DNA from 4 places in the Desemzia sp. C1 genome. Region 1 is predicted to be linked to each of the others. Evidence: predicted binding sites of a transcription regulator. Region 1 holds the regulator's gene; each other region holds the start of a gene.

Region 1 (7,554 bases):
CTAATTCCATATCATCCATAGCTGCTTTAAGCATTGTCTGAGCTTTGTTCCACATATCATCGTCATCAAAGTATTTCTCAGTATTGTTAGGATCACGATAACTTAAACGGAAACGGTAATCAGTGATATCGAAGTCATCATAAACGGCCAACATCAATTCTAGTGTGCGTTTGAATTCATCTTGAATTTGATCAGGACGCACAAATGTATGTCCATCGTTCAATGTCATTTCACGAACACGTTGTAATCCAGATAATGCTCCACTTTTTTCATAACGGTGCATTTGGCCCAATTCAGCGATACGAATCGGCAATTCGCGGTAACTGTGAATGTCATTTTTATAAACCATCATGTGATGCGGACAGTTCATCGGACGCAAAACGAGCATTTCGCCATCTCCCATGTCCATTGGCGGGAACATGTCTTCATGGTAGTGATCCCAGTGACCAGAAGTTTTATATAGGTTCACATCAGCCATAATAGGTGTGTAAACGTGTTGGTAGCCTAAACTCACTTCACGATCTGTGATGTAGCGTTCGATCGTACGACGAATCGTAGCACCTTTTGGCAGCCAGAATGGTAGACCTGAACCAACTTCAGGCGAAATCATAAATAAGTCGAGTTCTTTTCCTAATTTACGGTGATCACGTTGTTTCGCTTCTTCACGCATTTGCAAGAATTCTTTTAAATCTTTCTTGTCAAAGAATGCAGTACCGTAAATACGTTGCATCATTTTGTTGTCAGAATTCCCTCTCCAATAAGCTCCTGCTAGTGATAACAGTTTGAAGACTTGGATACGTCCAGTTGTAGGCACGTGAACTCCGCGGCACAAGTCTACAAAATCACCTTGGTCGTAAACGGTAATAATGTCGTCTTCTGGAAGCGCAGTGATCAATTCTACTTTATATGGATCTTCTTTAAATAACTCTAATGCTTCAGCACGAGAAACTTGTTTGCGGACGATCGGATTATTTTCTTTAACGATTTTCATCATTTCTGCTTCAATCTTAGGCAAGTCTTCTTCAGTGATCGGTTGCTCAGTATCTGTATCATAGTAAAAACCAGTCTCAATAGCTGGTCCTACACCAAAATGGATATCTGGGTATAAACGGCGTAAAGCATTTGCCATCAAATGAGCTGCAGAATGACGCAAAACTTGTAATGCATCATCGTGTTCCGGTGTCACGATTTCGATGTTTCCATCAACTTCCAATGGACGATCATAATCCACCAATTCACCATTGAATTTACCAGCTAGTCCTTTTTTTGAAAGGCTTTTACTGATGCTTGCTGCAATTTCTTGTGTTGTCGCTCCAGAAGGAAATTCTTTTACTGCTCCATCTGGGAATGTTACGTTAATAATTGACATATTGCGTTCCTCCATATCCTGTAATAGATTTCGTTGAAATACGTTTAGAAAAAACAAAAAGTCCCATTTATGATTCATACAAATCATAAATGGGACGTCAAATTTACGTGGTTCCACCCAAGTTTAGCTCATACACTTACATTTGTAGGTATAAGGGCTCTCTTGGCTAAATAACGCTAGCTAAACGGCTGGATGCTACTACAAAGTTCACATCCGCTCTCGAAAGTGGTCAATACAAGTCCATTTCAGGAAATTCTCAGCAAATCTTTCCCTCTCTGTAAAACGTGCCGCTTCTATTGGTGTCTTTCTCAACGATTTTTATATCACATACATTAAACCACGTTTAAGGTTTAGGCGCAAGCATTTTTGAGAAGATTTTTTTGAGTACCACAATGATTTGACGGATTTAATTTAGCGATTCAACTACTTTTCTTTGTACACATAAAAATCCGACCCAGAAGGTTCAGGGTCGGATTTTCATTGATTAATTATTTTCATATTGCTGTTGGCGTCTATTAACACCTTGCATCGTGACTTCTTTCGCCAAAAAGCGCACCCTTTCCATAATCCGTTGAGCTTTTAATGGTTCATCTTCTCCACGTTGAGAAAATGTCAGATGCTCTTCCAATTGTTTCAAATCTAAGTTAGACGAAAAGAACGTTGGCAATTGTTCTTGCATACGATATTGTAAAATAACCCCCAGCACGTCATCTCGAATCCAACTGGACATCGAGTCTGCTCCGATATCATCCAACATTAAAATAGGAGCACGTTTGACGGCTTCTATTTTCTCACCTGTAGTGTTTTCACCGATAGATTGCTTCATTTCAACTGCAAATGAAGGGAAATGCATCAAGGTAGATGGGAATCCGCTCTCTGCCAAATCGTGTGCTATGGCTCCCAACAAATATGTTTTCCCCACACCGAACGAACCTTGCAAATACAACCCGCGATGAAATTTTTTAGGAGCTGTCAAGTAGGCTTCAATAAAATCCAAAGCTTCCATCTTAGCTTGTAATCTTTCGGAAGTGTTCTGAAAGTCATCCAATGTTGCTTCCCGTATCCCTTTTGGCATATCCATTGAATGAATCAGATTTTTAATGCTTTTCTCCCGTTGTTTTGCTACCAGTTCAGCTGTAGGTACATATGTTACATCAATGTAGTGATGGTTCATAATTAACTTAGGCTGGTATCCTGGAGCCAATTGATTTTCTTTGTTCTCTTGGTACTTTTTCTTTTCATTAACAAATTCATACAATTTAGCAGCACTTTTTTTTATCGCACTGTTATCCAACATCTCAGAATGTTCTTGGATAAAACTGACTACATCCGGATCTCTCATGACTTCTTTCATCAATTGATTGAACTCTTCATTCCATTTGCGTTCCTTGATGATTTTTGTCAGGCTCTTTCCTATATCATCCATTTTTTACTCACCTTCTTTTTGCATATTTCGAATACGTGCTAATCTTTCCTGAAGTTGTTTCTCAACCTCTGGACTTATTGCAGTCTCTTCGGGCGCTTTATATCCTTCTTTAGCCCATTCAGGCAGTTTTTCTTTTCGGACAGTATTTTTATTTCGCGAATAATTGTTGTTTGAACGAGAACCGGCCGCTTGTTTCCGCTCTTGGTTTTTCTTATATCTATCCGCATTTTCTTGGTACATATCACGCACCTTTTTCAAAGCCGCTTCAGGAGTCGTGATTTTATTTTGAGCCCAGTCATTTGAAATTTTATAAGCCAATCCCTTTTCGAAGACCACATTCCCTTGTATGACCAAAATATAATGAATCAAAATATTGATCACGGCATTTGGTAATCGAGATTTTTTAACAACGTCTTCCAACGTCCACTCCTCTGGTTTAGAAATGTACCCGTTTTTCTGTTCTTTGATGCTTCTCATAAATTCTGCTGGAGAATATTGATGACTGGATTCAATAATCGCAATATCGTAATCAGAAAAGCCTTGTCCCTTCAAGTTTTGCTGATGTTGTACTTGTGTAGTAGCTATTTCTTCCATCTCTTGTTGGACCACATCATTCAGCTGTACTTTCTCATTCGTTTTGCGATGGAAATCATCCACAACGTTTTTCTTTAATAAACGAGCATCAATCGTTCCTGTGTTGATATCGGATGCCTCTAATATATATTGCTGCATCGCCAACTCATCTACTCCATACATATGATGCAGCGTCAAGATCGTTTCTCGAATATCTGCGGTTACTGACGAACGATTGACATAATGTTGATTTAGACCATTAAAGAAAAAGTTCCAATCAAATGAATCTGAATCCAAAGTAATTTTTGACGTCGACGCATCACCGATCAATGTCCCTGAAGTTTTGAACAGTTCTTCATGCTGTTTTATTTGATTCGTATTCAAATGGTAAACATCTAAGAACGATTTTGTGATCTCTAAAAAGGAATTTTGATCTACAGGTTCTACCGAAAATCGATTTCTGAGTTGTTTAAATTTCCGTTCGCCCACCCTCTCCAATAATAACAAGCTAAACAAGTCTTCTTCAAAAAAAGCTTTACTGGATTGGGGCTTTTGAAGTTCATAAACATACAATTTTTCAGGTTCCGTTTGTACGAATGTCTTCAGTAAGCCGATAGCTTCTAACCGAATTCTAGCCTGATACACTTCCGGCATTCCAATATTCAGCAAAGCCAATAATTCTGCATGAAGAATTCCTTCACTCCAATAGGTGTCTTTTTCTGTTTCAGTCCATAAAGTCATGTATAAACTGTAAGCCGTCGATCCGATCAAAGGTTGATACAAAAAGGTGAGTATCTGTTGGTCGATATCCGAAAGCAAACTACTTTGTCTTACCATAAACCCATCTTTTGGACTAAGATTTTTCCAAGGATACGACATGTTTGATTACTCCCTTCGTACCATTTATTTCTTCTCGGTTTTTTTTCGTTCCAACTCTTTCATTTCTTCCATAAATACATCAATGTCTTTAAATTGACGGTACACACTTGCGAAACGAATATACGCCACATCATCAACCTCTGCTAATTTTTCCATGACATGTTCTCCGATAACGGTAGAAGAAACTTCATTCTCTCCCAAATTGCGCAGTTCGTTTTCAATTTCATTGACCATTTTCTCCATTTGGTCCATAGGCACAGGTCTTTTTTCACATGACCGGATAATGCCCTTTAGGATCTTTTCGCGATTGAATTCTTCACGGTCTCCATTTTTTTTCACGATTAATAACGGAACACGTTCGATTCTTTCAAAAGTTGTAAAACGGTATCGACACGATTCACATTCTCTGCGACGTCTTATAGCTCGTCCTTCGTCTGCAGGACGACTGTCAACGACTCTGGTTCCATTATTTTGACAGCGAGGGCATTGCACTGTTCATCATCCTTTTTTAAGCTGTATTTTTATTAAAAAGTTCGCATTTCGCCTTATTATATGAATTATTATACCATACATTTAGTTGCTTAAAAACACTCTAAATGCTGAATATATAAGGATAATCATTTCATTTCCTAATTGTTTCGTTTTAACAGTATACAAAAAGACTAGCCGCATGGTTTGTCGATCCACGGGGCTAGTCTTTGGTCTTAATGTAAAAAATGTTGTTTCTCTAACCAATTCATTACTTGTATTCGAGTATTCTCTTTAGTTCCATTATTATCAATCACGAAATCGGCTTTTAACATTTTATCCATGATCGGTTCTTGAGCAGCTATTTTCTGGCGAGCTGTCTGCTCATCAATTTGGTCCCGTTCCATCAATCGCTGTAATTGGACATCTGGAGTAGTCGCTACCACCATGACTTGGTCAACCACCTCCTGATAACCACTTTCGAATAATAATGGAATATCTAAAACGACCAGCGGATGATTCTCTTCGATGTACCGTTCTTTTTCATCATGAATCCACTCTGCGATCAAATCTCCCAGAATCCGATTCAGTTTCTCTAACTCCTTTGGATTCTCGAAGACAATTTTTCCTAAAGCTTTTCTATCTAGCTGCCCGTTTGAAATCACTTGATGGCCGAAGACTACTTCAATTCGTTTTAAACCCTCGGTCCCTGCTTTTACGACTTCCCGAGCTCCAACATCAGCATCAACTACTGGAATCCCATTCTCTTTGAAGAGATTACTGACGGTTGATTTTCCAGTAGCAATTCCGCCTGTTAATCCTAAAATAAGAGACATCGCTGCTCCTCCATCCCTACTGCTTACGTACATTCTTAGATCACATTACAGGTAATACATTTTCTTCTGTCAGTTTTTGACAATGAGCACAGAAGTGTGTCCCGCGTTGAGCGACTTTAGTTTTTTGAATCGGGTTTCCACAACGAACACACGGTTCTCCAGTTTGACCATAAACTTTCAGATCTTGCTGGAAATTCCCTGATTCTCCTAAGGCATTTAAATAAGTTCTTATCGTTGTTCCTCCAGCTTGAATAGCTTTTCCCAACACTTCGATGATAGATTGATGCAATACAGCTGCTTCATTGGGTGTCAAAGAATTTCCCGGTCTTAAAGGATGGATACCAGCTTGAAACAAAGCTTCGTCTACATAAATATTTCCCAGACCCGTTACGAGGTTTTGGTCCAATAATGCAGGCTTGACAGCTTTTTTGATTCTGCTTAGTTTAGCTTGAAAAGGTTCTAACAAAAATACATCTGCAAAAGGTTCAGGACCTAAACGCTGGATCCCGGCAACCGTTTCTTCTTGTCCCCGCAACACTAATTCCATACGACCGAACTTTCGCACGTCTAAATAACGGATATCTCTTCCATCTTTCAAATGAAAGACGACATGTGTATGCAATTTGAGTGGTTCATCAGTGGGCACCACTTCATATTTACCTTCCATTCTCAAATGGGAAATAAGTGTATAGCGATCAAAATCCAGCAGCAAGAACTTTCCTCTGCGTCTAATTTGTTGTAGTTGTTCACCGACTAATGCTTTTTTAAACGATTCGCCAACTCTGGATCCAGTTATGATTCTCTCCCAAAAAATTTCTACTTCTTGAATAACGGCTTTTTCTACTAAGTTTTCCAGCCCTTTACGGACCGTTTCTACTTCTGGTAATTCTGGCAACCTGTATTTCCTCCATTCGTGCAAAAAACTTATTTGGCATCATACCAACTTTGACCGAAGTCGCTTTCTACTTTTAAAGGTACATTTAATTCAACCGCATGTTCCATCACATCTTCAACCAATTTCTGTAATGCTGGAATCTCCTCTTCAGGCGCTTCAAAGATCAGCTCATCATGTACTTGCAGTAACATAGTAGCTTTTAAATCAGACTCCTTTAAAGCTTGAGCAATTTTGATCATTGCTACTTTCAAAATATCAGCTGCACTTCCTTGAATCGGCGTATTGATTGCTGTTCTTTCCGCAAAAGACCGTAAGTTGAAGTTACGCGAATTGATTTCCGGCAGATAGCGGCGACGATTAAACAATGTCTCTACAAAACCTTTTTCTTTGGCTTCGCGAACTACCTCGTGCATATACGTTTCGATACCTGGATATTTTTTAAAGTAAGTATCGATGAACTGTTGTGCTTCTTTTCTTGTGATCCCAAGATTTTGAGATAAACCGTAATCACTGATACCATAAACGATTCCGAAGTTGACAGCTTTGGCACGACGACGAATATTAGACGTTACCTCTTCCGGCTTTTCAACACCAAATACACGCATCGCTGTGCTTGTGTGGATATCTTGTTCCTCTATAAAGGCCTCTTTCATATGCTCGTCATTAGAGATATGAGCCAATACCCGCAATTCGATTTGAGAGTAGTCAGAAGCAAAAATTTTCCACCCTTCTTCGCGTGGGACAAAGGCTTGTCTGATTTTCCGCCCTTCTTCTAAGCGTATCGGGATATTCTGCAAGTTGGGATCTACTGAACTCAAACGACCAGTACGTGCGATAGTTTGCATATAGCGCGTATGGACTCTGCCTGTATCTTCACGAACCACTTTTAACAATCCTTCCACATAAGTAGATTGGATTTTAGCAATTTGACGGTAGTCTAGAATGTATTCAACGATTGGAGCTTGGTCTTGCAATTTTTCCAACACGTCAACTGCAGTAGAGTATCCCGTTTTCGTTTTCTTGATAACCGGGTAGCCCATTTTTTCAAATAAGATCACGCCTAATTGTTTAGGAGAATTGATGTTAAATTCTTCTCCTGCTTCAGCAT
Region 2 (7,554 bases), 260 kb from region 1:
AATTTCATAACCGGTACAACACCGCTTGATGCATTTTCGATTTTCTTGATGGGATCTCCTGCAGCACGCAAGTTGGATAGATTTACTCCAACCCCACCACCGATACGAGACAATTGCAATGCACTGTTGACAACGCGTCCGATACTGTTCATATCATCTGTTGCTTGGATCAAGAAACAAGAGACTAATTCTCCACGACGTTTACGTCCAGCATTCAAGAAAGTAGGTGTAGCAGGTTGATAACGCTGATTGATAATCTCATCTGCGATCGTCCACGCTAGTTCTTTATTGCCATCTGCCAAATACAATGCGTTAAATACGATACGATCTTCATAACGTTCCAAGAATCTCTTGCCGTCATTTGTTTTCAACGCGTATTGTGTGTAGAACTTATAAGCAGACATGAAAGAACGGAAACGGAATTTACGATTGTAGATCTCATTAAATAAATCTTTGATGAATTCTCTATCGTATTGGTTTAAAAACTCTTCTTCGATATAATCATTTTCTACCAAATAGTTTAACTTTTCATCCAACGTATAAAAGAAAACAGTATTGGGATTCACATATTCTAAAAAGTAAGCACGGACTGCTTCACGATCTTTGTGCAATGGAATAGATCCATTAACAGGTCGATTCAATTCATTGTTTAATTTAAAATAAGTGACCTCATTGGGTTTTGTTGCTAATTTAGGCTTGTCCAAGGTCGTTCACCGCTTTCTTCAATTTTTTTACATCTTCGTCATTCCCTTGAAATTCAAAGGTATGTAGTAAAGGTACATCATATTCTTTTGCAAGATCTTTCGCTGTAAAAACAAACAACTGTCCAAAGTTTAAGTTCCCGCCGCCAGCGACTCCTTTAAAGTACTTTTTGTTATCAGCTGTTTCAATAAAATCGTATAAGATTTCTGTAGCTTCTCTTTCATAGGTCGGCGCAACAATGATAAAGGGCTCATTAATACTGATAAATGGATTTGTCGAAGAAATCTCCAACAAATCCATGTCTAGTTTGTGCACAAATTTTCTCGTTTGGCCGGTCAAGGAAATATAAACTACTTTCATACTAATTGATCTAATAAATCAGGGCGGAATCCATTAAATGCTTCTTCACCATCAGCAAGGATAACGGGAACTGAACTGAATCCTAATTGCTGCACTTCTGCTAAAGCTTGTTCAGATTCAAAAATATCTTTTATTTCGTAAGTAACACCTTTATCATCCAAGTATTTTTTGGTAAAATTACATTGCATGCAATTCGGTTTTGAGTAAATGACGATTGTTTTATTAGCCATAGTATATTCTCCTTTTCGCTTCTAAATGATATCATTATTCTACACTTGTTTATATCGACTTGCAATTGGAAAACACCATATTTCGATTAGAAAAAACTTACAAACACAACATATAGTGGTTTAACAAGGTTTTGACCGCTTTTTATTTTTTTCAAAAAAAGATCTCCGACCGGACGTTCCAGTCGGAGTTTTTTTGCGGGATTTTTTGAAATAGTTTCAGTGTTCGCTTACAAAGCTGGTGCAATGCTTTTTTTGACACGACTCACAAAATCAGTGAATAATTGCTGCATTTTTTCGTCTGTGTGGATCATCAATTCGGGATGCCATTGGACGGCTACGATATTGGCAGAAGGATCTTTAGCTTCGAAACCTTCAATCAATTTATCCTTACTCCAAGCAACAGCTTCAAAAGGCTCAGCCAATTCTTTTATGGCTTGATGATGATAAGAATTGACGACATAAGCGGGTCCAAAAACTTTTGCTAAACGACTGTCCGGATCCAAAGTTATCGTATGGGCTCCATTGTCATATTGTGTGTGCTGGATGTGTTGGACGGTCAGATCCGAATACGAAGTCGCAAGGTCTTGATATAATGTACCACCGTAAGCTACATTTAACAACTGCAATCCTCGGCAAACACCTAGAATAGGTTTTTGCTGTTTAACGGCTTCTTTGATTAATGCTATTTCAAAGGTATCTCGAAGTGGACTTGTCGTTCCTAAAGCAGGGATCGGTTCTTCGCCGTATAGTAAAGGAGACACATCTTGCCCACCTGCCAGCAACAAGCCATCAATATGAGAAATATATGCTTTAGCATCTTTGGGATCTCCTAAAGGAATCATGTTGGGTAATCCATATGCTGTAATAGTAGCCTCAACAAAACCGTGAGGAGTGTAAGTGATCGGAAGACCATCAAAGCTTGGAGATTGTTGAGTCAGGATATTTCCAGGTATGCCAATAATCGGTTTCATCAAAACACTTCCTTTCCATAAAACATCTTTCCATTTAGCTTAGATTTATTTTACAGGAAAGCAGACATAAAAGGTAGTTTTGATTGCAGAATAAAAATTAGTATTTACGTATAATCAGAAAAAGGGGTTTTCCTATGACAGAGTACATATATATTGCCTCAACCATTCCTTTGAATCTAGAAACGATCACGAAGAAAAGAAAGGATTATCAATCAAACGAATTTTTGTTGGCTTTTAAAGAACTGTTTCAATTTGAAGAAAACGTGAGTGAAGACACTGGAGAGCGTTTCAGTTATAGTGTGTATTTTCCATTCAAAGAGTTGCCGTATCAAGCAGCCGCATTGGCTGTCGATATACCTTCATTCGATAAGCGCGACAATCAAGCGTATAAATACAAAAGTTGCTTAAGAGGTTTAGAAGCTTATATTCAGGAACAGTTCAAGGAAGGATGCCATCAGTTAGCTGTTCTTTATAGTTTGAACAGTTACGAGAACGAATCACTAAAATCGAAAGAAACCATCTACCTGAGCGATTTGAAATACCAAGATTTATATTATTCGGATAATAGATTGATCCTCATAACAATCTAATTTAACCTGAGCTTTATTCATTTGAAAAAAGCGTTGTTCTATTATACTGGAGTAGAGAAGAAACAGGAGGGACAGCGTATGAAAAAGACGATTAAAGGTAAAAAGAATAATGCTATCGCAGTAGAAGATATTGGCGAAGGGAAGCCGCTGGTATTCTTGCATGGATGGCCATTTGATCATCGCATGTTTGAATACCAATACAATTACTTTTTACCCAGAGGTTACCGCATTATAGGAGTCGATTTGCGAGGGTTTGGAGATTCAGATCTTGTTATCGAAGAGTACAGTTACAATGAGTTGGCAGATGATGTTAAATCTGTGATGGAAGAACTGCAGCTTGAAGAAGCTATCTTGGTGGGATTTTCGATGGGTGCAGCTACAGCAGTACGCTATATGGCTCGTCATCAGAGTTATGGTGTGCAAAAGTTGATTTTGATCAGTGCAGCCGCACCGCAGTTTGTTAAAAGACCTTACTATTTAACGGGTTGGAAAAAAGCGGATATTACTCAAGTCATAGAGCAAATTCAAATAAACCGGCCTAAAATGATTCAAGACTTTGTTAAGCAATTATTTCACGAAAAGCCTTATGCCGTCTATAGAGATTGGCTAATCAATACAGCATTAAAAGCTTCCTCGTACGGGACTTTGCTTTCTGCGATCATGATGCGAGAAGAAGATTTAAGCAAGGATCTGGAAAAGATTACTGTGTCTACACTAATTTGTCATGGGGAGAAAGACCAGATTTGCTCCTATCAATTGACAGAGGAGATGTCGCAATTGATTCCGCAAAATCTCGTGGTGCCTTTTAAAAAAGCGGGCACGCCATCTTTCATGACGAGACGGATAAACTGAACCGAACGATGTTGAGGTTCGCACAAAAATAGGGATGCTATAAGACGATTTAAAAACGCTTGCATTAGAGTGGACTCTAAGGAGTATACTAATGGTATCGTCATGGAAAAGGGAGATGGAGTAATGGAATACGTTAAATTTGGGAATACCGGGATGGACGTTTCACGAATTTGTTTAGGTTGTATGAGCTTTGGCGATCCAGATAAATGGCTGCACAAATGGGCTTTGAAAGAGGAAGATAGTCGCCCAATCATCAAAAAAGCTTTAGACTTGGGCATCAACTTTTTTGACACAGCAAATGTCTATTCATTGGGTACAAGTGAAGAAATTTTAGGACGGGCTTTAAAAGATTATGCTAAACGCGAAGAAGTAGTAGTGGCCACTAAAGTTCATGGGAAAATGCATGATGGTCCAAATGGAGCGGGGCTTTCGCGTAAATCGATTATGGCAGAAATCGATAATAGCTTAAAACGATTAGATATGGATTATGTTGATGTATACATTATCCACCGATGGGATTACAATACACCTATAGAAGAAACCATGGAAGCTTTACATGATGTGGTGAAATCAGGAAAAGCGCGCTACATCGGTGCTTCAGCTATGCATGCTTTCCAATTTCAAAAAGCGTTGCATGTAGCAGAAAAGAACAACTGGACTCGTTTTGTTTCGATGCAAAACCATTACAATATGATTTACCGTGAAGAAGAAAGAGAAATGATGCCGCTTTGCCGAGAAGAAAAAATTGCCGTAACTCCGTATAGCCCACTAGCTTCAGGTCGATTGACGAGAGACTGGTCTGAAACGACTAAACGTTTAGAAACAGACAAAGTAGCCATGAGCAAGTATGATTCTACATCTGATCAAGATCGAAGAATCGTTGAACGGTTAGGCGAAGTAGCTGAAAACAGAGGTGTGCCTCGAGTGGAAATCGCTTTGGCCTGGTTGCTGCAAAAAGATCCAGTCGTCTCACCAATTATTGGAGCAACGAAAATGAGTCAATTAGAAGGGCCAATGAATGCCTTAAACCTCCAATTAACGACGGATGAAATAGCGTATCTTGAAGAGCCGTACGTACCTCACTCTATAGTCGGTTTTAGTTAATTCACTCTTCTATAAGCTGTTCTCTTTCACTATATTCTCTGAATACAGTATACTTATTAATGAAGAAAGTGTACGTTTTTTATGTAAATAAGATTTAACAGAAGAGGTGAAGGAGATGTTTACCGATCGAAGGTTAACAGAGGCTTATAAAAACGCTAAAGTAGAATATTTTGATGATGATTCAAAATACGTTTTTATGAGTGATGTCCACAGAGGTGACGGGAGCTTATCGGATGAATTTACCAGGAATCGGGATATATACCTGTATGCACTGCAACATTACTATAGAAATGATTATACTTATGTAGAGGCTGGGGATGGAGACGAGATGTTGGAGTATTCAAACTTCGAACACACCAAAAATGCTCATCCTGCAGTTTACGATACCATCAAAAAATTCTTTGATGAAGATCGATTAGTCAAAATATATGGCAATCATGATATTTTCTTGAAGTATCCATCCTATGTAAAAAAGAACTACTACACGAATTATGATGAGTATAATGAAGTGTTTTTTGATTTTCTAAAAGGACTTGAACCTGTCGAAGCTTTGGTTTTAAAGCATCGAGATACTGGTCAAGAAATACTGACTGTGCATGGACATCAAGGAGATGCCCCTAACGATCAGTTTTGGAGACTGACTATGTTGTCGTTAAATATTTTTGGCGATTTCTTCATGCATTTGGTATCCGCAATCCTTCTAGTCCAGTAAAAAACGTCAGCAAACGACACAAGGTAGAAAAGAATTACAACAAATGGATCGAGAAACACAAAATGATGCTGATTTGTGGTCACACCCATCGATTTAAATACCCTAAGAAGAAAGATCATCCTTATTTTAATACGGGTTGTTGTATCTATCCTACCATTATTACCGCCATTGAGATCAAGCACGGCACGGTTCAATTAGTCCGTTGGAAAGTCAAAGCGACCAGAAACGGTGTGTTGAATATTGAAAGAGAAGTCATGAGAGGTCCAGAACCTCTCACGGAATTTGATATTCGAGAGGGCTATGCAGGGGCTGCAGATTAAACAAACTGAAACTTGGAACATATAATGGTTCCAAGTTTCAGTTTGTTTTTTATTCTGGTTGAAAAATAAGGTATACTAAGTAAGATAGAAATTTTAGAATGGTGGAGGAAATAATGAATAATAATGATCGTTTAATTAGATTGCGTTACGCACTGGATATCAAAGAAAATGACATGATAGAAATGTTTAAACTTGGTGGTATTCAAGTGACTAAAGAAGAAGTCGAAAAAATGCTGGTGAACCCAGATAAATTTGAAGAAGATGAAGAGGTTGATCCAGATTCATATATTATAGTAGACAATACCGTATTGATCAGTTTTTTAAATGGGTTGATTACTTTTAAACGTGGAAAAAAAGATTCTGGAAAAAATGACTCTCTAAAAGCAGAAGAACCATTGAAAAACTCTTTAAGTATTAACAATGAAATGTTGAAAAAAGTAAAAATCGCTCTTTCATTAACCAGTGATGATCTATTGGATATTTTTTATGATGTGGACGTAGACATTAGTAAAAGCGAATTAAGCGCCTTATTAAGAAAAGAAGGGCATCGCAATTATAAAGTATGTCTAGATAGATACGCTCGTAATTTCTTAAAAGGGTTAGCCCTTCATTTTAGAGATTAAAAGTGCATCATGTCTTTTTTAAGTTGTTCCTACGACTAGAACGGAATGAATTCTAAATATGTAAAATTTGTGTTAACATTGTAAATTCTATGTTAAGAAAAGTCTCATAATAACTAGAAAAATGTTTTTTATTCTGATACCAACCTCTATTATAGAAATGAAGGTTATTTTTATAATTGTTTATATAACACATGGAGGGGTATCATTGGATATACAAGAAATGTTATTTCAGTTTTTAGGAGGACTAGGTATTTTCCTTTTTGGATTAAAATACATGGGAGACGGATTACAACGATCAGCTGGAGATAACTTGCGAAACATATTAAATAAATTTACATCTACACCACTAAGAGCGATTTTAGCAGGTATTTTAGTTACAGTTTTGATTCAAAGCAGTTCTGGAACAACCGTAATTACAGTAGGATTAGTCAGTGCTGGATTTATGACGCTGAAACAAGCTATAGGGGTCATCATGGGAGCGAACGTAGGAACTACTATTACAGCTTTTATTATTGGAATAGATATTGGAGCTTATTCTTTACCTATTTTAGCTATAGGAGCATTATTGCTGTTTTTCTTCAAAAATCCATCCATCAATAGTATGGGTCAAATTATTTTTGGTTTTGGTGGATTGTTTTACGGATTAGAATTGATGGGCGCAGGTATGGCTCCACTTGAGTACTTACCAGAGTTTAAAAATCTTATGCTTCAATTGTCTGAAAACCCATTTTTAGGTGTTTTTGCCGGTACAGGACTGACTTTAGTGTTACAAAGTTCAAGTGCTACAATTGGGATTTTACAAGAATTATACGCTCACGGAAGTATTGCTCTTGAAGGTGCATTGCCTGTGTTATTTGGAAATAATATCGGAACGACTATTACTGCTATATTGGCAGCAATCGGTGCCAGTGTTGCGGCCAAAAGAACAGCAGGAGCTCATGTTATTTTTAACTTGATTGGAACTATTTTGATTATGCTGGTCTTATATCCATTTACGGACCTGATTATTTACCTTGGATCTTTACTGAACTTAAACCCAGAAATGCAGATTGCATTTGCACATGGATTGTTCAATATTACGAACGTGTTA
Region 3 (7,554 bases), 1.3 Mb from region 1:
TGGTTTATAGTCGGCAATGAAGTTCCGGCTGTAAGCAGCAGACGTCCATTCGATCGGGTTAGGCATTTTCGTCACGACCTTTCAAGTGTTTGACCCGTGACCGGATTTCTTTATGGCGTCCTGCTACCATAGGACGTTGTTGCGGATTACCCAGGTAACCGCATGTCCGTTTGACGACATCGCATTCAGCCGGATCGTGATTGCCACAAACAGGGCATTTAAAGCCAACTTCTGTAGGTTCAAATTCGCCTTTGAAATCACATTTGTAGCAATGATCAATCGGAGTGTTGGTGCCAAGGTAGCCTACTCGATCATAGGCATAATCCCATACTGCTTCCAGAGCTTTTGGATTGGTATCCAGTTTCGGGTATTCGCAGTAATGGATAAAGCCTCCAGAACAAAACTGCGGATAGTCTTTTTCAAAATCCAGCTTTTCAAAAGGAGTAGGATTTTTCCGGACGTCATAATGGAAACTATTCGTATAATAACCTTTAGCGGTAATGTCTGGGACCTCACCGAATTTTTCGGTATCCAGACGACAAAAACGATCCGTCAAACTTTCACTAGGAGTAGAATATACACTGAAGTGATAGCCGTATTCGTCACCCCATTGATCAGCAGCATTTTTCAATTGTTTAACGATCTCCAGAGTAAATTCTTTTGCTTCAAGGTTCGCTTCCCAATCATTCCCGTAAAAAGAAGCTGCAACTTCATATAATCCGATATAACCGAGTGAAACAGTTGCTCGTTTGTGAGCAAATAAAGACGCTACAGATTCTCCGGGAGCGAGCCGCTGTCCAAATGCTCCATGTTGGTAAAGGATCGGCGCATTTTCAGGAAGAGCCTCTTCTACCCGCTTAGCTTTATAAACGAGTGCTTCTTTGGCTACAGCCAATCGAGAACGGAAAATGGTCCAAAAAAGAGAGAAGTCTCCATTTGCTTCTAAAGCCATTCGAGGCAAGTTCAGTGTCACTACGCCCAAATTCATACGGCCAGCTGTAATGTCTTGTCCTTGTTCATTCTTCCATCCTTGTAAGAATGATCGGCAACCCATAGGCGCTTTGAAGCTTCCAGTCAACTCCACAATTTTGTCGTAACTCAAAACATCCGGATACATTCGTTGAGTAGAACATTCTATGGCTAACTGTTTGATATCATAATTAGGGTCGCTCGGGCTTAAGTTCAATCCGCGTTTTAACGTAAAGATCAGTTTTGGGAAAATGGCTGTCCGCTTTTCTTTCCCTAAGCCTTGGATTCGAATCTGGAGAATAGCTTTTTGGATTTCTCTTTCAAACAAATTCGTTCCTAAACCAAAACCAATACTAGTAAAAGGTGTTTGACCTTGGGAAGTATAAAGCGTATTGATTTCATATTCTAAACTTTGCATCGCGTCATAAATGTCTTTTTGAGTTCGTTCTGTTACGTAAGCTTGTTTCTTTTCAGGATCTGAGATCCATTTTTCAGCTTCTGATTGATGCTTTTGATGATTGAGTTGTGCATAGGGAGCCAACACTTCATCGATCCGGTCAAAGCTGCAGCCGCCGTATTGACTGGAAGCCACATTTGCAATGATCTGAGCCGTTTGGGCAGCTGCTGTTTGGATAGAACGAGGACTTTCTACTTCAGCATTCCCTATTTTGAACCCTTGAGCGAACATATTCTCAAAGTCGATCAAGCAGCAGTTGCTTAAAGGAGAGTAGGGTGTGTAATCCAAATCATGATAATGGATGTCGCCTTTTTCGTGGGCATTGGCAACCGATTTAGGCAATAAACGTATACCAATCGTTTTTGCCACTATTCCGGCGGTCAAATCGCGCTGGGTGTTGAATACATTGCTGTCTTTATTGGCGTTTTCGTTGACTACTGTCTTATCTTTTGCCAACAATTTAGTAATCATATAATCGATATCTCGGTTTTGATGGCGGGAACGTTGCTTACTCGATTGGAATTCTTGGTAGTGTTCTAAAGTTGCTTGATACCCTTTTAATGATAGAACTTTTTTCACAAGACTATCTAAATAAAGTGTTGAAACAACTTCCTCTTCTTCAAAATAAAGAGAATTTTCTATTTCATTAAGCAAATCGAGAGCATTAAAATCGGATAACTCTGTAGTGTCCGCCAAACGGGCAGCTTTTAAAAGCGAACGTTTCAATTTAGAAGATTGATACGGTTCTAAATGACCGTCATTTTTTTGGACAGTTAAAGGGTTATGTAAGACTGCATTTTTTTGATGTGGTGACATATGACTTCCTGCTTTCTATATGATCTATTCTTTATTTTACCGCTAAAAAAATAAATAACAACTAAAAAAACACCATATGTATAACTTTTTTAATTACTTAAATACTACATGTTGTGTTTTAGTAAGTATCTGTTGGTTGCCACATTCCGCTCCACAGGAATGAGTTGATTTCTAAAAAACCGTGTGTTAGGGTTAAGAAAATTAAACAGAATAGTCGATATAAGATAGAGGTCGCGGTTGTAAAGAGTAGCTTGTCGAAAGGTGCAGTCGCCGAAATGCTAGAAAGCATTGGGATCATATTAAATAAGTATGGTACTGTCAACTTTGAGATGCCCATCTCAAATGCGAAGAACTGCTTATATTGAGGGCAGAAGGAGAAAATCATGGGTGCCTTTTGCTCATGATTTTTTGTTTATTTTCATGAACAATTATTCAATAAGGGATTTGGAAAGGGGAAACACGATGGCGATCAAAATTGGTATTGTAGGGTATGGTAATTTAGGAAAAGGGGTAGAGACGGAGTTGGCCTTGAACCCGGATATGGAACTAACAGGTGTCTTCACACGAAGAGATCCTGCACAAGTGCCGAGTAATGCAGCAGTTTATCAGTTGGACGAAATCACTGATTTTAAAGATAAGATCGATGTCTTGATTCTATGTGGAGGATCGAAGTCGGATATTCCTGTCCAAGCTCCTGTACTGCAACAGAATTTCCACACAGTAAACAGCTACGACAATCATGCTGAAATACCGGCTCACTTTGACAGTATCAATGAAACAGCACTAACCAATCAGACAGTAGGAGTGATTGCGACTGGATGGGATCCTGGTTTGTTTTCATTGAATCGATTGGTAGCGGAATCTGTATTGCCCAAAGGAGAAACATATACGTTCTGGGGCAAAGGGGTCAGCCAAGGGCACAGTGACGCTATCAGACGAGTAGCGGGTGTTAAATTAGGGGTACAATATACTCTTCCTAATGACGATTTGATCACGGAAATCAAAGAAGGGAAAGAAGTTTCTTACACAAAAACCTCTTCTCATAAACGAGTGTGCTATATTGTGCCTGAAGAAGGTGCAGATAAAGAAGGCATCACAAAAGACATCCAAACGATGAAAGATTATTTTGCAGAATACGAATCAGAAGTTCATTTTATAAATGAAGCAGAGTTCTACCAGCAGCATACAGGGATGCCGCATGGCGGACGTGTGATTCGTCGAGGGTATACTGATGAAGCGAATATGGCTGTTTATGAATTCAGCTTAGATTTGGACAGCAATCCTCAATTCACTGCAGCTGCAGCTATTGCTTATGCTCGAGCAGCCTATCGTTTAGCACAAGAAAAACAATACGGCGCCAAAACGGTTTTTGATATCGCACCAGCGTATCTTTCTCCAAAATCAGGAGCAGAGTTGCGGAAAGAACTGCTTTAAGGAGGGCTTAAATGACGTTGCTGTATGAAATCTTCTACTGATTATTAAGAAAAAATAAAATCAGAGGAGAAAACAACATGACAATTATCTTTAAAGAAAACCAACATCTGCCGGAAAAAGCTGTTCATGCTTTATACGATTCAGTGGGGTGGTCCGCTTATACGAAAGACATGGAAAAACTGTTAAGAGGCATCCGAAATTCTTTTATAATCACTGCGTATAAAGAACAGGAATTGATTGGATTAGTTAGGTATATTACTGATAAAGAGACGATTTTATTTGTACAAGATCTATTGGTGAAACCCGATTTTCAACACCAAGGAATTGGCGGCGAGCTGCTTGATCGAGTACTCAACAAGTATCCTAAGGTCAATCAAAATCTGCTGTTAACGGATCGAACAGAAAGTACTATTTCTTTCTACAAACGCCAAGGATTTAAAATGGCAGAGGATCTAGAAGCAGCCGCTTTCGTGAAAGACCGAAGATACGATGGAATGTGAGCGTTAGTTACAGTAGTTAAAAAGCAATCTCTTGTAGTGACCAAAGAGATTGCTTTTTTTCATTTCATCAACCATTTATATTTGTTGGTATGGAGTAAACTCCATAGTTTATAATACTAGTTAGTATGAATGTTTAGGAGGTTGAAAGATGAACATTAAAAGTGCAGCAAAGATGTTTGAGTTATCGATAGATACGTTAAGGTATTATGAAAGAGTCGGTGTCATTCCGCCTGTCAAAAGGGATAAAAATGGGTATCGGAATTATACGACAATGGATTTGAATTGGATTTTTTTAGCAAAAAGTTTACGTAAAGCAGGGTTATCTATCGAATCGATGATTGAATTTGCAACATTAGCTCAATCTACCGAAGACGTTTCAAAAGCGCAGAAAGAAATTCTTTCTAATCAACTCCAACAGATAGAAGCTCGTATTGTTGAGATGGAACAGGCACGGGATTTGCTGATCCATAAGATTGCTACTTATGATGAGCATGTAGCGCAATTTCAAGCTGGTTCTGTAGAAGAGAAAGACATCGAACAGTTATGGGAAATGGCTCATGTTAAAGAAATGGAATAAAAATAGAAATGAAGAGAAGAAAGTACTTGCTATGGAGTACACTCTATAGTTTACAGTAGAAATAGATGGTATCTACATTTAAATGTAAGCGAAATCAATTTTAGTAAAGAAAGGAAAGTGCTGTATGCAAACAATAAAATTAAACAATGGAGTAAAGGTTCCTATTTTAGGATTCGGAACTTTTCAAATCACAGATCCGCAAGAAGCAGAAGAGTCAGTTATAAATGCCATAAAAGCAGGATATCGACATATCGATACAGCTCAAAGCTATTTGAATGAAGAAGCTGTTGGGAGAGGAATCAAAAAATCGGGTGTTTCAAGAGAAGAGTTGTTCATTACTACAAAAATTTGGATCAGTAATACGACTTATGATGGTGTATTGGAGTCATTCAAACGTTCTTTAGACAGATTGAATTTGGAGTATGTTGATTTACTGCTTTTGCACCAACCATATAATGACACATATGGTGCTTGGCGAGCAATGGAAAAGTTACAGGAAGAGGGTAAAATTCGGGCTATTGGAGTCAGTAATTTTTCAGTTGCTAAAGCTGTCGACTTATCCCAATTCAATAAAACAACTCCCGCAGTAAATCAGATTGAAATCAATCCTTATCATCAGCAAAGTGAAACGCTCGAATTGTTAAGAGCTGAGGGAATCGTTTCAGAAGCATGGGCACCATTTGCTGAAGGGAAAAACAACTTATTCCAAAATCCCGTTTTAGCAGCTATTGGGGCTAAATATAACAAAACGGTGGCTCAAGTGATTATTCGATGGCTGGTCGAGCAGGATGTTATTGTATTAGCGAAGACTGTAAAACCAGAACGGATGGAAGAGAATTTATCTATCTTCGATTTTGCTTTAACTGAAGAAGACAAAGAAGCCATTAAAACATTAGATAAAAGCGAGAGCCAATTCTTCTCTCATGATGATCCTGAAATGATTAAAGCTTTAGCTGGTCGAATATTAGACGTTTAGATTTGTAAGATGCTTTCTGCAAAAGGAAGCATCTTTTTCATTACCAACTAAAATAATGAAATCTTCTTCTTTTCTTCTTATTTATTTCTTTAGTATTTAGAAAAGTTCTTATACAATAGGAATAAGAACTTTCAGGAGGAGAAACGCATGAAGAAAAATGAACAGTTTCCTAAAGAAGCTATGCGAGTTTTGAAGGAAACAAGCCGAACTTTTTATATTCCGATCACCTTTTTGAAAAGCGATTTAAAACATTCAGTGGCCTCTGCGTATTTAGTGATGCGCGCGATCGATGAGATCGAAGACCATGAACTGATTTCAGACGATACGAAATATGAGTTGTTGATGCAAGTGAGCGAACTCTTTAAGCGACCATTTACTGAAGAAGCGTATCTCCGCATTATCGAACCTGTAAAGGAGCAATTGCCTGAAGTTTCTTTGCGCTTGTACGATTGGGTGCAAGCCTGTCCCGAAGGCTCTCGCCCCATGATGATGGAGATAAGCAGTGAAATGGCATTTGGTATGGCCAAATGGGCGAAGAAAAATTGGCAAGTGCAGACTAAAGAAGATCTAGATGACTATACGTATTACGTAGCTGGTGTTGTAGGAGTTTACTTGTCTAAGTTATGGCATTGGTCTTATGGCCAAGAAACGGACCTGGATCTGGCGATCGGATTCGGACGAGGACTTCAAGCAGTTAATATTTTACGCAATCAAAAAGAAGACAGCGAAGAACGGGGCGTCAGTTTTGTTCCAGACGGCTGGTCAAGAGATGATCTATTTGCTTACGCAGAAGACAATTTGAAAAAAGCAGATGCTTATATCGCCACTTTATCGGAAAAAAGTACGGTGATGTTTTGTCGTTTGCCGTTAGAATTTGCGCATAAAAGCTTGAAGGCGATGAAAAAAGGACAAGAAAAAATGTCTCGAGCAGAAGTGGAACAAACGGTAAATGAAGTGAAAATGGAAGTTGATTCTAAATAAAACGAAATACAAAACACCCGGACATCTCTTTTATAACGTGTATGCGTTATAGAAGAGGTGTTTCTTTGCATTGAGTGGAATTAAAGGGCTTTCAGTTCAGCTTATAGGTTCTATAATTTTCCATAAGTAGACGGTTTCAATAAAAGTGAGGTAAAGTATGCGTGTAAGCGGTTTACAAAAAGTGTAAAAGTGTAATGTAAAAAAACCAATACTATTAAAGCCAACTCGATGTTCGGAGCTTTATTTGTTACAGAAGATCAAAAAGAAGGAATGACAGCTTTTACAGAAAAAAGAAAAGCTGCTTTCAAACGAAAATAAGTATTTGCCAACAGCTCTTTATAAATGAAGTGGGGGAACCATTATGACAATTACTGACTACAAAAAACTATACGAAGAAAAATTAACGACTCCTGAAAAAGCTGTACAATTAGTAGAACCTGGGGAAGAGATCATTTTCCCGATCAACCCAGGTGAACCACCTGCATTATTGGAAGCGTTACCCGAAAACAAGAATTTAGAAGGAAACTACTTACACCGTATGCTGCCAAGTTCTGGTCCATTAGACTTGCCGCCAAGCAAATTGAAACAAGTATCGATTTTCTTATCCGGTGCTGACCGTAAGTATTACCAAAAAGGGTTTGTTGACTTCTTACCAAACCATTTTTCAGACATCCCTTCATTATTGCTGCAACGTTCTGCTCATCCAGTGATTATGGCGACTGTTTCGCCAATGGACGAAAACGGAAACTTCTCACTAGGAACGAGTCCTTCTTATGTGGCACCATTGATTGAACATGCAAAAACAATCATTTTAGAAGTGAATGAAAATATGCCTCGTACTTTT
Region 4 (7,554 bases), 500 kb from region 1:
ATAGCCCTGTCCTGGGTTATGACAACCACAGTAACCAATAAGATACTAGCCTTCAAAGGTCTAGTATCTCCAGATAGTTACTATTTAAGACAAAAGCATGTTATATGAAATTGAACCGCCGTATACCGAACGGTACGTACGGTGGTGTGAGAGGACGATAAATAAATTAATTATTTATCTCCTACTCGATTATTATAAGCCGCATTTCAATTGTGCATTGCAGTTGGTACATGTATTGCAGCCGCCTAAATCTTCAACGGTTCCTTGACGACAGATCGGACATGTGTCGCCAACCTCATTTCCGTAAGAAACTTCTATATCTGACGTTGAAGTTTGTGGAGAGGATTCAACCGGTTGTTCAACGATTGATGAAGATTCGTCATTCCAGTTATTGTCTTCAGCTTTCAAAGTCAAGACTTGAGTATCACGACTTCCGTCAACATAGACTGTTCCGCCTTTTGCGCCGCCATTGTACAATCGCTCGTAAACTTTTTGCACTTGTTCTACGCTGTACCCTTGAGGAGCGTTAACTGTTTTAGAAATCGAACTGTCTACCCAGCGTTGGATTGTTGTTTGTACATCCACATGCGCTTCAGGAGAAAGTTCCATAGCTGAAACGAAATAGTCCGGCAAGTTTTGAGTGTCTGCTTCAGGATGGTTGTCCAAGTATTCTTGAACGATATCTGCTTTGACTTCAATAAATTTGCCTAAACGGCCGCTTCTAAAGTAAGAGAAAGAGAAGTAAGGTTCTAACCCTGTTGCGACTCCTACCATGGTTCCTGTTGAACCTGTCGGCGCTACAGTCAATAGGTGAGAGTTGCGGATACCGTGTTTCAATACACCTTCACGAATGTGTTCAGGCATGTCTTTCATGTAGCCGCTGTTGATAAAGTTTTCTCTCAATTGTTGAGTTTCTTCCTGAGAAGCACCGATTAAGAATGGGAAACTTCCACGTTCTTTAGCTAATTCAATAGAAGCTTCGTAGGCAGAAACCGCAATAGTTTGGAAGACTTGGTCAACTAATTGGTTCCCAGATTTAGAACCGTAAACTTCTCCTGCGTAAATCAATAAGTCAGCTAGTCCCATAACACCTAAACCAACTCGACGTTCGCCAAGGGCTTGTTTTTCATTTTCTGGTAAGAAATAAGGAGTAGCATCGATAACATTGTCTTGCATTCTTACACCGGTCTTAACAGTTTGAGTCAATTTGTTAAAATCGACTGTTTTCGATTCTTTATCTACCATCAAAGCCAAGTTGACAGCAGCCAGATTACAAACTGAATAAGGTGCTAGCGGTTGTTCGCCGCATGGATTAGTAGCCACGACTTTTTGGCCGTAAGCTGCAGCATTGGTTTTCTTGTTGGCATTATCAATGAAGAAAACTCCAGGCTCAGCAGAGTACGTAGCGCAAATGTTGATCAGTTTCCATAACTCTCGAGCTTTCACGCTGCGGTAGACACGGACACCATGTCCTTGAGCTTCCCATTCGCGCACATCTCCACAATCTGCCCAATGAGTATTGTAGTAATCCATTTCTTCAGGACTGTAATTTTCAACATCCGGGAATTTCAATTGGTATTCTCCATCATTTTCTACAGCTTCCATAAAGTCGTCTGTTAAACAAATAGAGATGTTAGCACCTGTTAAAAAGTCTGGTTTATGAACAGAATACGTTCCTCCAGCCGTTAGTTTATCTTCAGCTTCTTTTATCGTAGCTGCATCAAATCCGCCCGTTCCAGGAATATGTTTGTAATTCAAAATTCCTCGGTATAGAGCTTTTTCTTTTTCTGTAAAAGGTGTAAATTTCAGTTTTTCCTGAGCTAGTTCTCTGATTTGCTCATCTTCTGTTTGTTCGATCAAGAATCGAAGAATACGCGGATTCTGCATCTTAGAGATGATGAATTCGATAATGTCAGGGTGCCAATCAGTCAGCATGATCATTTGAGCACCTCGACGGCTGCCGCCTTGTTCGACCAAATGAGTTAGTTTAGCAATATCATCCAACCAAGATACAGAACCAGAAGACTTTCCGTTTACTCCGCGTGCTAAGGTATTTCTAGGACGTAAAGTTGAACCGTTCGTTCCGACACCACCGCCACGACTCATGATTTCCATGACTTGTTTACGGTGTTCTGAAATCCCTTCACGTGAATCTTGGATAAAAGGCATGACGTAACAGTTAAAATAAGTCACATCGGTTTCGGATCCTGCACCATACAATACACGTCCTGCAGGAACAAAATTCAATGATTTCAATTCAGTATAAAACGTATCAAAGGCTGCTGCCTTTTTCTCAGGATCAGTTTCAACAGAAGCTAAACCTGTTGCGTTTCGTTTAGCAATTTGTTCATAGAAGACTTCTAAAGGTTTTTCGATGGCATCGATGCTGCGTACGATTTCTCCAGACTCTCTTTCGTGATCGTGCTCTAGAATACTTCTGTACTCTTCTTCTACGATGACTGTTGCTTGATTTTTTTGATGATTCAACTCTTTGATGTACCCAACGCCTCGAGCAGGGTATTGCGGATCGTCTTTGATCGTCAAGACGACTAAATCACCAGTAGAAAGAGTTATTTTGGAAGTATCTTTAAATGAATAACGATCCAGCATAACTAAACGAGAGACCCCTTCAAAAGTCAGTCTCATATCCTCCGTGATAGGGTGAACTTGAGAGAACCCCTTTATATCCTTATTCAATTGTTCTTTATTTAAAGTAATTTTTGATGATACATTCATCGCCATAACCAGCACTCCAATCTGTAGAATATAAGTCCATAATCAAAGTAGTAGAACACTATATGTAGTGTATTTATTAATGATTATAATCTATATGTTGTGAAACCTCATCTATTATACCTCATAAAAACAAAGTTTTTTAGCCTTGATTTTGAGGAACGATTGTGCTTGTTATTTGAAAAGTATATGAAAGCTCGAGTAAACGAGTTTTTGAAAAAAAAAAAACTTAGAAAAAATATCTAAGTTTTTTGAATGGAAATTTTTATTTAAATTTCGTTTAGGAAGTCGAGGGCATAGTTGACATGTAATTCAGTAGCGATAGCCAATCCGTTTTCGTCAATATCAAAATTTTCATGATGATGTCCATACCAAGTATCTGGATCTTCCAGATTACGTGTTCCGACAAAAGCATAAACTCCTTGAGCAACCGCTAAAAAGTCAGCAAAATCATCTGCTCCCATGCTTTTTGGCACATCTGTAATAATATTTTCTTCACCAATGATTTGAGCCGCCACTTTTCGCGCCCGTTTTGCTGCAATCGAATCATTGATCAAAGGAGCAGCAGCATCATAATTCTCAAAGTCGATCGTTGTACGGTGTGCTTTTGCGACATCACGAGCGACTCGTTCCACCGCTTCCAAGACGAATCGGCGTGTTTCGTGGCTGAAAGTTCTTACGGTGCCTTCTAAACTAGCCTCATTTGCTACGATATTGTAACGAGTCCCGGCGTTTAAAACACCTACAGCTACAACAGCTTGATCTAGTGGATCGACTTCACGAGCTACGATGCTTTGTAATTCCACAGTGATAGCCGCTGCTGATAATAAAGCATCTTTTCCTAAATGCGGTTTTCCCACGTGACTGCTTTCTCCATGAACATTAATTTTAAAAATGTCGCACGAAGCATTAGAAGCACCGGAAGTGATTTCGATTTTTCCAGTAGGTACAGCAGAGGAGAGGTGGATGCCGAATACTTGATCGACATTGTCCACAAAACCACCTTGTACAAATTGACGAGCGCCTGCACCGATTTCTTCCGCTTGCTGAAAAGCTAATTTGACGGTGCCGTTGAAATCAGCAGCGTGATTTTTCAAAATTTTTGCTGCTCCTAATAAAGCTGCAGTATGACCATCATGTCCGCAAGCATGGTGTAAACCAGGCTTCAACGATTTATAAGGTTTGTCTTTTGCATCAGGCAACTCAAGAGCATCGATGTCAGCTCGTAACAGAATCGTTTTTCCTGGTCCTTTTCCGCCTGTAATAGTACCTATAGCACCTGTCTCGCCGACTGATTCAAAAGGGATGTCTAACTTAGTCAGTTCTTGCTTGATTCGTTTGATCGTTTCGTATTCTTTTAAACTAGGTTCAGGATGTTGATGGAAATATCTTCTCAAAGCGATGACCTCATCTGCCCCTTGTTGTATTTCTTCCTTAATAGTTGATTTGGTTAACGTTGTCATAATAAATTCCTCCTTGAAATTGGGGTTAGGTTGTAGTTATTTGATTTTTAAAACGCGTTGCGAAAGCCAAACTTTCTATGATTTCATTTTGGCTTTTTGGTGGTAAAGAGCACCACCTAAAAGCCAAAAGTGAACTCTACAAAAGTTTAAACGGCTTTCTCCACGCTCTGTCTAAAACGAGCTGCACAGAGCAGCTTTCGCGTTTATAAGCCAATCCCAACTGCCAGGTAAAAAGCACCTGTCCATTGGGATTTTCTTATACCCGATAGGCTAAACGCTTTTCTGCACTCTCTACTCTAAAACGCGTTGCGAAAGCCAAACTTTCTATGATTTCATTTTGACTTTTTGGTGGTAAAGAGCAACACCTAAAAGTCAAAAGTGAACTCTACAAAAGTTTAAACGGCTTTCTCTACGCTCTGTCTAAAACGAGCTGCGCAGAGCAGGCTTCCTATGATTTCGTTTCCTCTTTTTTATTGGGAAGAACACCCAATGAAAAACGAGGAAATCGAACTCTACGGAATCCTTAACGCTCTGCTCCGCTCTCTACCAAGCTGGGACGGATGATCCTTTTGAGGTTTCTTCTATGATTTCTTTGGTATCTTCTGATTGGTAGGCTTCGACTATTTTTTGGTAGACTTCGTTTTCTGTGTCTTCAGATTTTGCAACGATGATGTTGATGTAGGGTTCAGAGTTTTCGTCGACTGGTTCTAAGAAAATAGAGTCTTCTGTTGGGACGAATCCAGCGTCAACGGCCATACCGCTGTTGATGATAGAAGCCGCTACATCAGGAAGTGCACGTGCTGTTTGAGCAGCATCTAATTCTTGGATGTCTAGGTTCAAAGGATTTTCTGTAATGTCGTTTACAGTAGGTGTTGATCCTGCTTCAGGATCAACTGTGATCAATCCTGCAGTTTGCAGCAGTAATAATGCGCGCCCACCATTTGTAACATCGTTAGGGATAGCGATACTGTCGCCATCTTTGATCTCTTCGATAGAAGAAATGTTTTGAGAGTAGACCCCAAGCGGAGCGATAACCGTATTTCCAATGGCAGTTAGGTCGGTGCCGCTGTCTGCGTTATAAGAATCCAAGAATATTTGATGTTGGAAAGAGTTTAGATCTATCTCGCCTTCTGCTAGTGCATTATTTGGTTGAGCATAGTCTGTAAATTTGACTAGTTCCAAGGTAATCCCATCATCAGCTAATTTGTCTGAAACGAAATCCCAAACGTCTTGATCCTCACCGACAACGCCTAAAGTGACTGTCGTATTCTCGTCTCCAGAAGCTGCGTTGCCGCAAGCGCCTAGAATGAAAGCTCCAAAACCTAATATAATACTAGCGAATAATTTTTTGTTGTTTGTCATGTTAAAAACTCCTTTTTAGTTGTTTGATGGTAAGTATTAGTGACTGATTTTTCGAATCAAATAATTTCCGATTCCTTGACTGATAAAAACAAGCAAGAGAATCAAAACAGTAGCTACAAGAGTGACATCTGTTTGGAAACGATTGTAGCCTCTGGCAATAGCTAAGTTCCCTAGACCGCCTCCGCCAATAGCTCCTGCCATAGCTGTTAGACCAATCAAGTTGATGATTGTTAAGGAAGAGACACGAATAATCGGAATCAATCCTTCTTTCAAATAAACCCTAAAAATAATTTCTAGTGGAGTAGATCCCATGGCTTGTGCTGCTTCAATGATTCCTTCGTCGACTTCTAATAAAGCATTTTGAATTTGGCGAGCGAAGAAGGGAGTAGTCCCAACTACTAAGGGAACAATAGCGGCTGAAGTACCGATGGACGTTCCGACCAGCAGGCGAGTAAAGGGAACAATAAGGGCCATCATAATAATGAAAGGCAAAGAACGGAAAATATTGACAAATTGATCCAAGAAATTATAGATCCGTTTATTTTCAAGTATTCCATTAGGACTGGTAACTACTAAAACAACTCCTAAAAGAATCCCAAGGATACCTGCGACAGCTGCGGTTACAAGAACCATATAAATCGTTTGAAAAGTACTTTCGATCACTTCCTCTTGGATTTCAATCACATTTGGAAAATAGCGGGTTAAAAATTGCGACATAAGATAAGTCCTCCTTAACAGATTTTTTGTTTAAATTGAACGATTTTTTCGGATTGGTTTTTTAAGGTATCTATTGAAACGTCTTTGCTTTCTAAATAGGCAAAAGCCTTTTGTTTTTGAATAGGATCTCCGGATAAAACGACCAATAAATTGCCAACAGGAATTCCTTGTAAGATTTCTACATTCCCATAAAGAATATTGGTAGCGATATGGAAGCGACTGGATAAGTGAGAAATTAATGGCTCACTTGTATTAGTTCCGACATATGAAATATTTGCTAAAGTATCGTTTTCCTGCAAATTCAGCAAAGTAGGGTGGCTTAAGATTTTATCTAAAGCTTGGTCAATGTGTGTAGCTGTATTGATGAATTCTTTTGTAATGAGTTCTTTAGGTTGGGTGAAAATAGAAACGACATCGCCATTCTCAACAACGTGCCCATTTTCCATAACCGCTACTTTATTGCAGATTTCTTTCACGACTTGCATTTCATGAGTAATGATAACAATGGTCAAAGCTAATCGTTTATTCAGTTCTTTCAGCAATTCTAAAATCGAAAGAGTCGTTTTAGGATCTAGAGCACTGGTAGCTTCATCACATAAGAGAACGTCGGGATCATTGGCTAATGCTCGAGCGATCGCTACACGTTGTTTCTGACCTCCAGAGAGTTGAGAAGGGAAGGCGTCGTATTTATCTGAAAGACCCACCAACTCCAGCAGCTCAATCACTTTTTCTTTGATAGCTGTTTTGCTTAAACCAGATTTTCTCAATGGGTAAGCGATATTTCCAGCTACGATGCGCGAATCCATCAGATTAAAGTGTTGGAAGATCATTCCCACTTTTTTTCGCGCATTCCGCAGCTCTTTAGGGCTTAAAGCCAACATGTTTTGACCGTTTACCCACACAGAACCTTTAGTAGGTCTTTGCAGCAAATTGATCGTTCGAACCAAAGTACTTTTTCCTGCGCCGCTGTAACCAACGATTCCGTAAACATCCCCTTTATCAATGGAGAGGTTGACTTTTTCTACAGCGTTTATGGTTCCCTGCGTTCCTTTGAAAGCAACTCCGACATCTTTTAATGTGATCATTTTATTTTCCTCCTTTTGGTTTAAACGAGTTTCTCCACTTCAAAATGCGTTGCGAAAGCCAAACTTTCTATGATTTCGTTTCCTCTTTTTTATTGGGAAGAACACCCAATAAAAAAGAGGAAATCGAACTCTACGGAATCCTTAACGCTCTGTTTCGCTCTCTGTCTAAAACGAGTTGCGCGAGGCAGCTTACG

The links. The regulator NrdR, encoded in region 1, represses ribonucleotide reductase genes. The targets are predictions, from matches to a motif close to ACACNATATATNGTGT.
Region 2: nrdH (glutaredoxin-like protein NrdH) is a predicted target of NrdR. The motif match lies at 1,396-1,411, and genes of this name have one in related genera.
Region 3: nrdD (anaerobic ribonucleoside-triphosphate reductase) is a predicted target of NrdR. The motif match lies at 2,344-2,359, and genes of this name have one in related genera.
Region 4: LMF32_RS07500 (vitamin B12-dependent ribonucleotide reductase) is a predicted target of NrdR. The motif match lies at 2,792-2,807, and genes of this name have one in related genera.

What each region holds. Positions count from the first base shown of each region.
Region 1 is NZ_JAJIZP010000003.1:1,969,130-1,976,683, reverse strand. Features, by position in the region: gene thrS (threonine--tRNA ligase) at 1-1,363, opposite strand, end outside; gene dnaI (primosomal protein DnaI) at 1,854-2,795, opposite strand; gene LMF32_RS10020 (DnaD domain protein) at 2,799-4,247, opposite strand; gene nrdR (transcriptional regulator NrdR) at 4,272-4,739, opposite strand; gene coaE (dephospho-CoA kinase) at 4,952-5,551, opposite strand; gene mutM (DNA-formamidopyrimidine glycosylase) at 5,592-6,446, opposite strand; gene polA (DNA polymerase I) at 6,476-7,554, opposite strand, start outside.
Region 2 is NZ_JAJIZP010000003.1:1,713,749-1,721,302, forward strand. Features, by position in the region: gene nrdE (class 1b ribonucleoside-diphosphate reductase subunit alpha) at 1-704, opposite strand, end outside; gene nrdI (class Ib ribonucleoside-diphosphate reductase assembly flavoprotein NrdI) at 691-1,062, opposite strand; gene nrdH (glutaredoxin-like protein NrdH) at 1,059-1,292, opposite strand; gene LMF32_RS08710 (gamma-glutamyl-gamma-aminobutyrate hydrolase family protein) at 1,520-2,263, opposite strand; gene LMF32_RS08715 (hypothetical protein) at 2,398-2,853, shown strand; gene LMF32_RS08720 (alpha/beta hydrolase) at 2,932-3,705, shown strand; gene LMF32_RS08725 (aldo/keto reductase) at 3,829-4,809, shown strand; gene LMF32_RS08730 (metallophosphoesterase) at 4,925-5,521, shown strand; gene LMF32_RS08735 (hypothetical protein) at 5,587-5,841, shown strand; gene LMF32_RS08740 (DUF1456 family protein) at 5,955-6,464, shown strand; gene LMF32_RS08745 (Na/Pi cotransporter family protein) at 6,670-7,554, shown strand, end outside.
Region 3 is NZ_JAJIZP010000003.1:642,785-650,338, reverse strand. Features, by position in the region: gene nrdG (anaerobic ribonucleoside-triphosphate reductase activating protein) at 1-66, opposite strand, end outside; gene nrdD (anaerobic ribonucleoside-triphosphate reductase) at 59-2,242, opposite strand; lysine riboswitch at 2,460-2,605, shown strand; gene LMF32_RS03605 (diaminopimelate dehydrogenase) at 2,705-3,676, shown strand; gene LMF32_RS03600 (GNAT family N-acetyltransferase) at 3,754-4,176, shown strand; gene LMF32_RS03595 (MerR family transcriptional regulator) at 4,325-4,753, shown strand; gene LMF32_RS03590 (aldo/keto reductase) at 4,878-5,729, shown strand; gene LMF32_RS03585 (squalene/phytoene synthase family protein) at 5,877-6,710, shown strand; gene LMF32_RS03580 (acetyl-CoA hydrolase/transferase C-terminal domain-containing protein) at 7,072-7,554, shown strand, end outside.
Region 4 is NZ_JAJIZP010000003.1:1,464,790-1,472,343, forward strand. Features, by position in the region: gene ltrA (group II intron reverse transcriptase/maturase) at 1-108, shown strand, start outside; gene LMF32_RS07500 (vitamin B12-dependent ribonucleotide reductase) at 193-2,742, opposite strand; gene LMF32_RS07505 (amidohydrolase) at 3,003-4,196, opposite strand; gene LMF32_RS07510 (MetQ/NlpA family ABC transporter substrate-binding protein) at 4,740-5,558, opposite strand; gene LMF32_RS07515 (methionine ABC transporter permease) at 5,595-6,275, opposite strand; gene LMF32_RS07520 (methionine ABC transporter ATP-binding protein) at 6,290-7,360, opposite strand.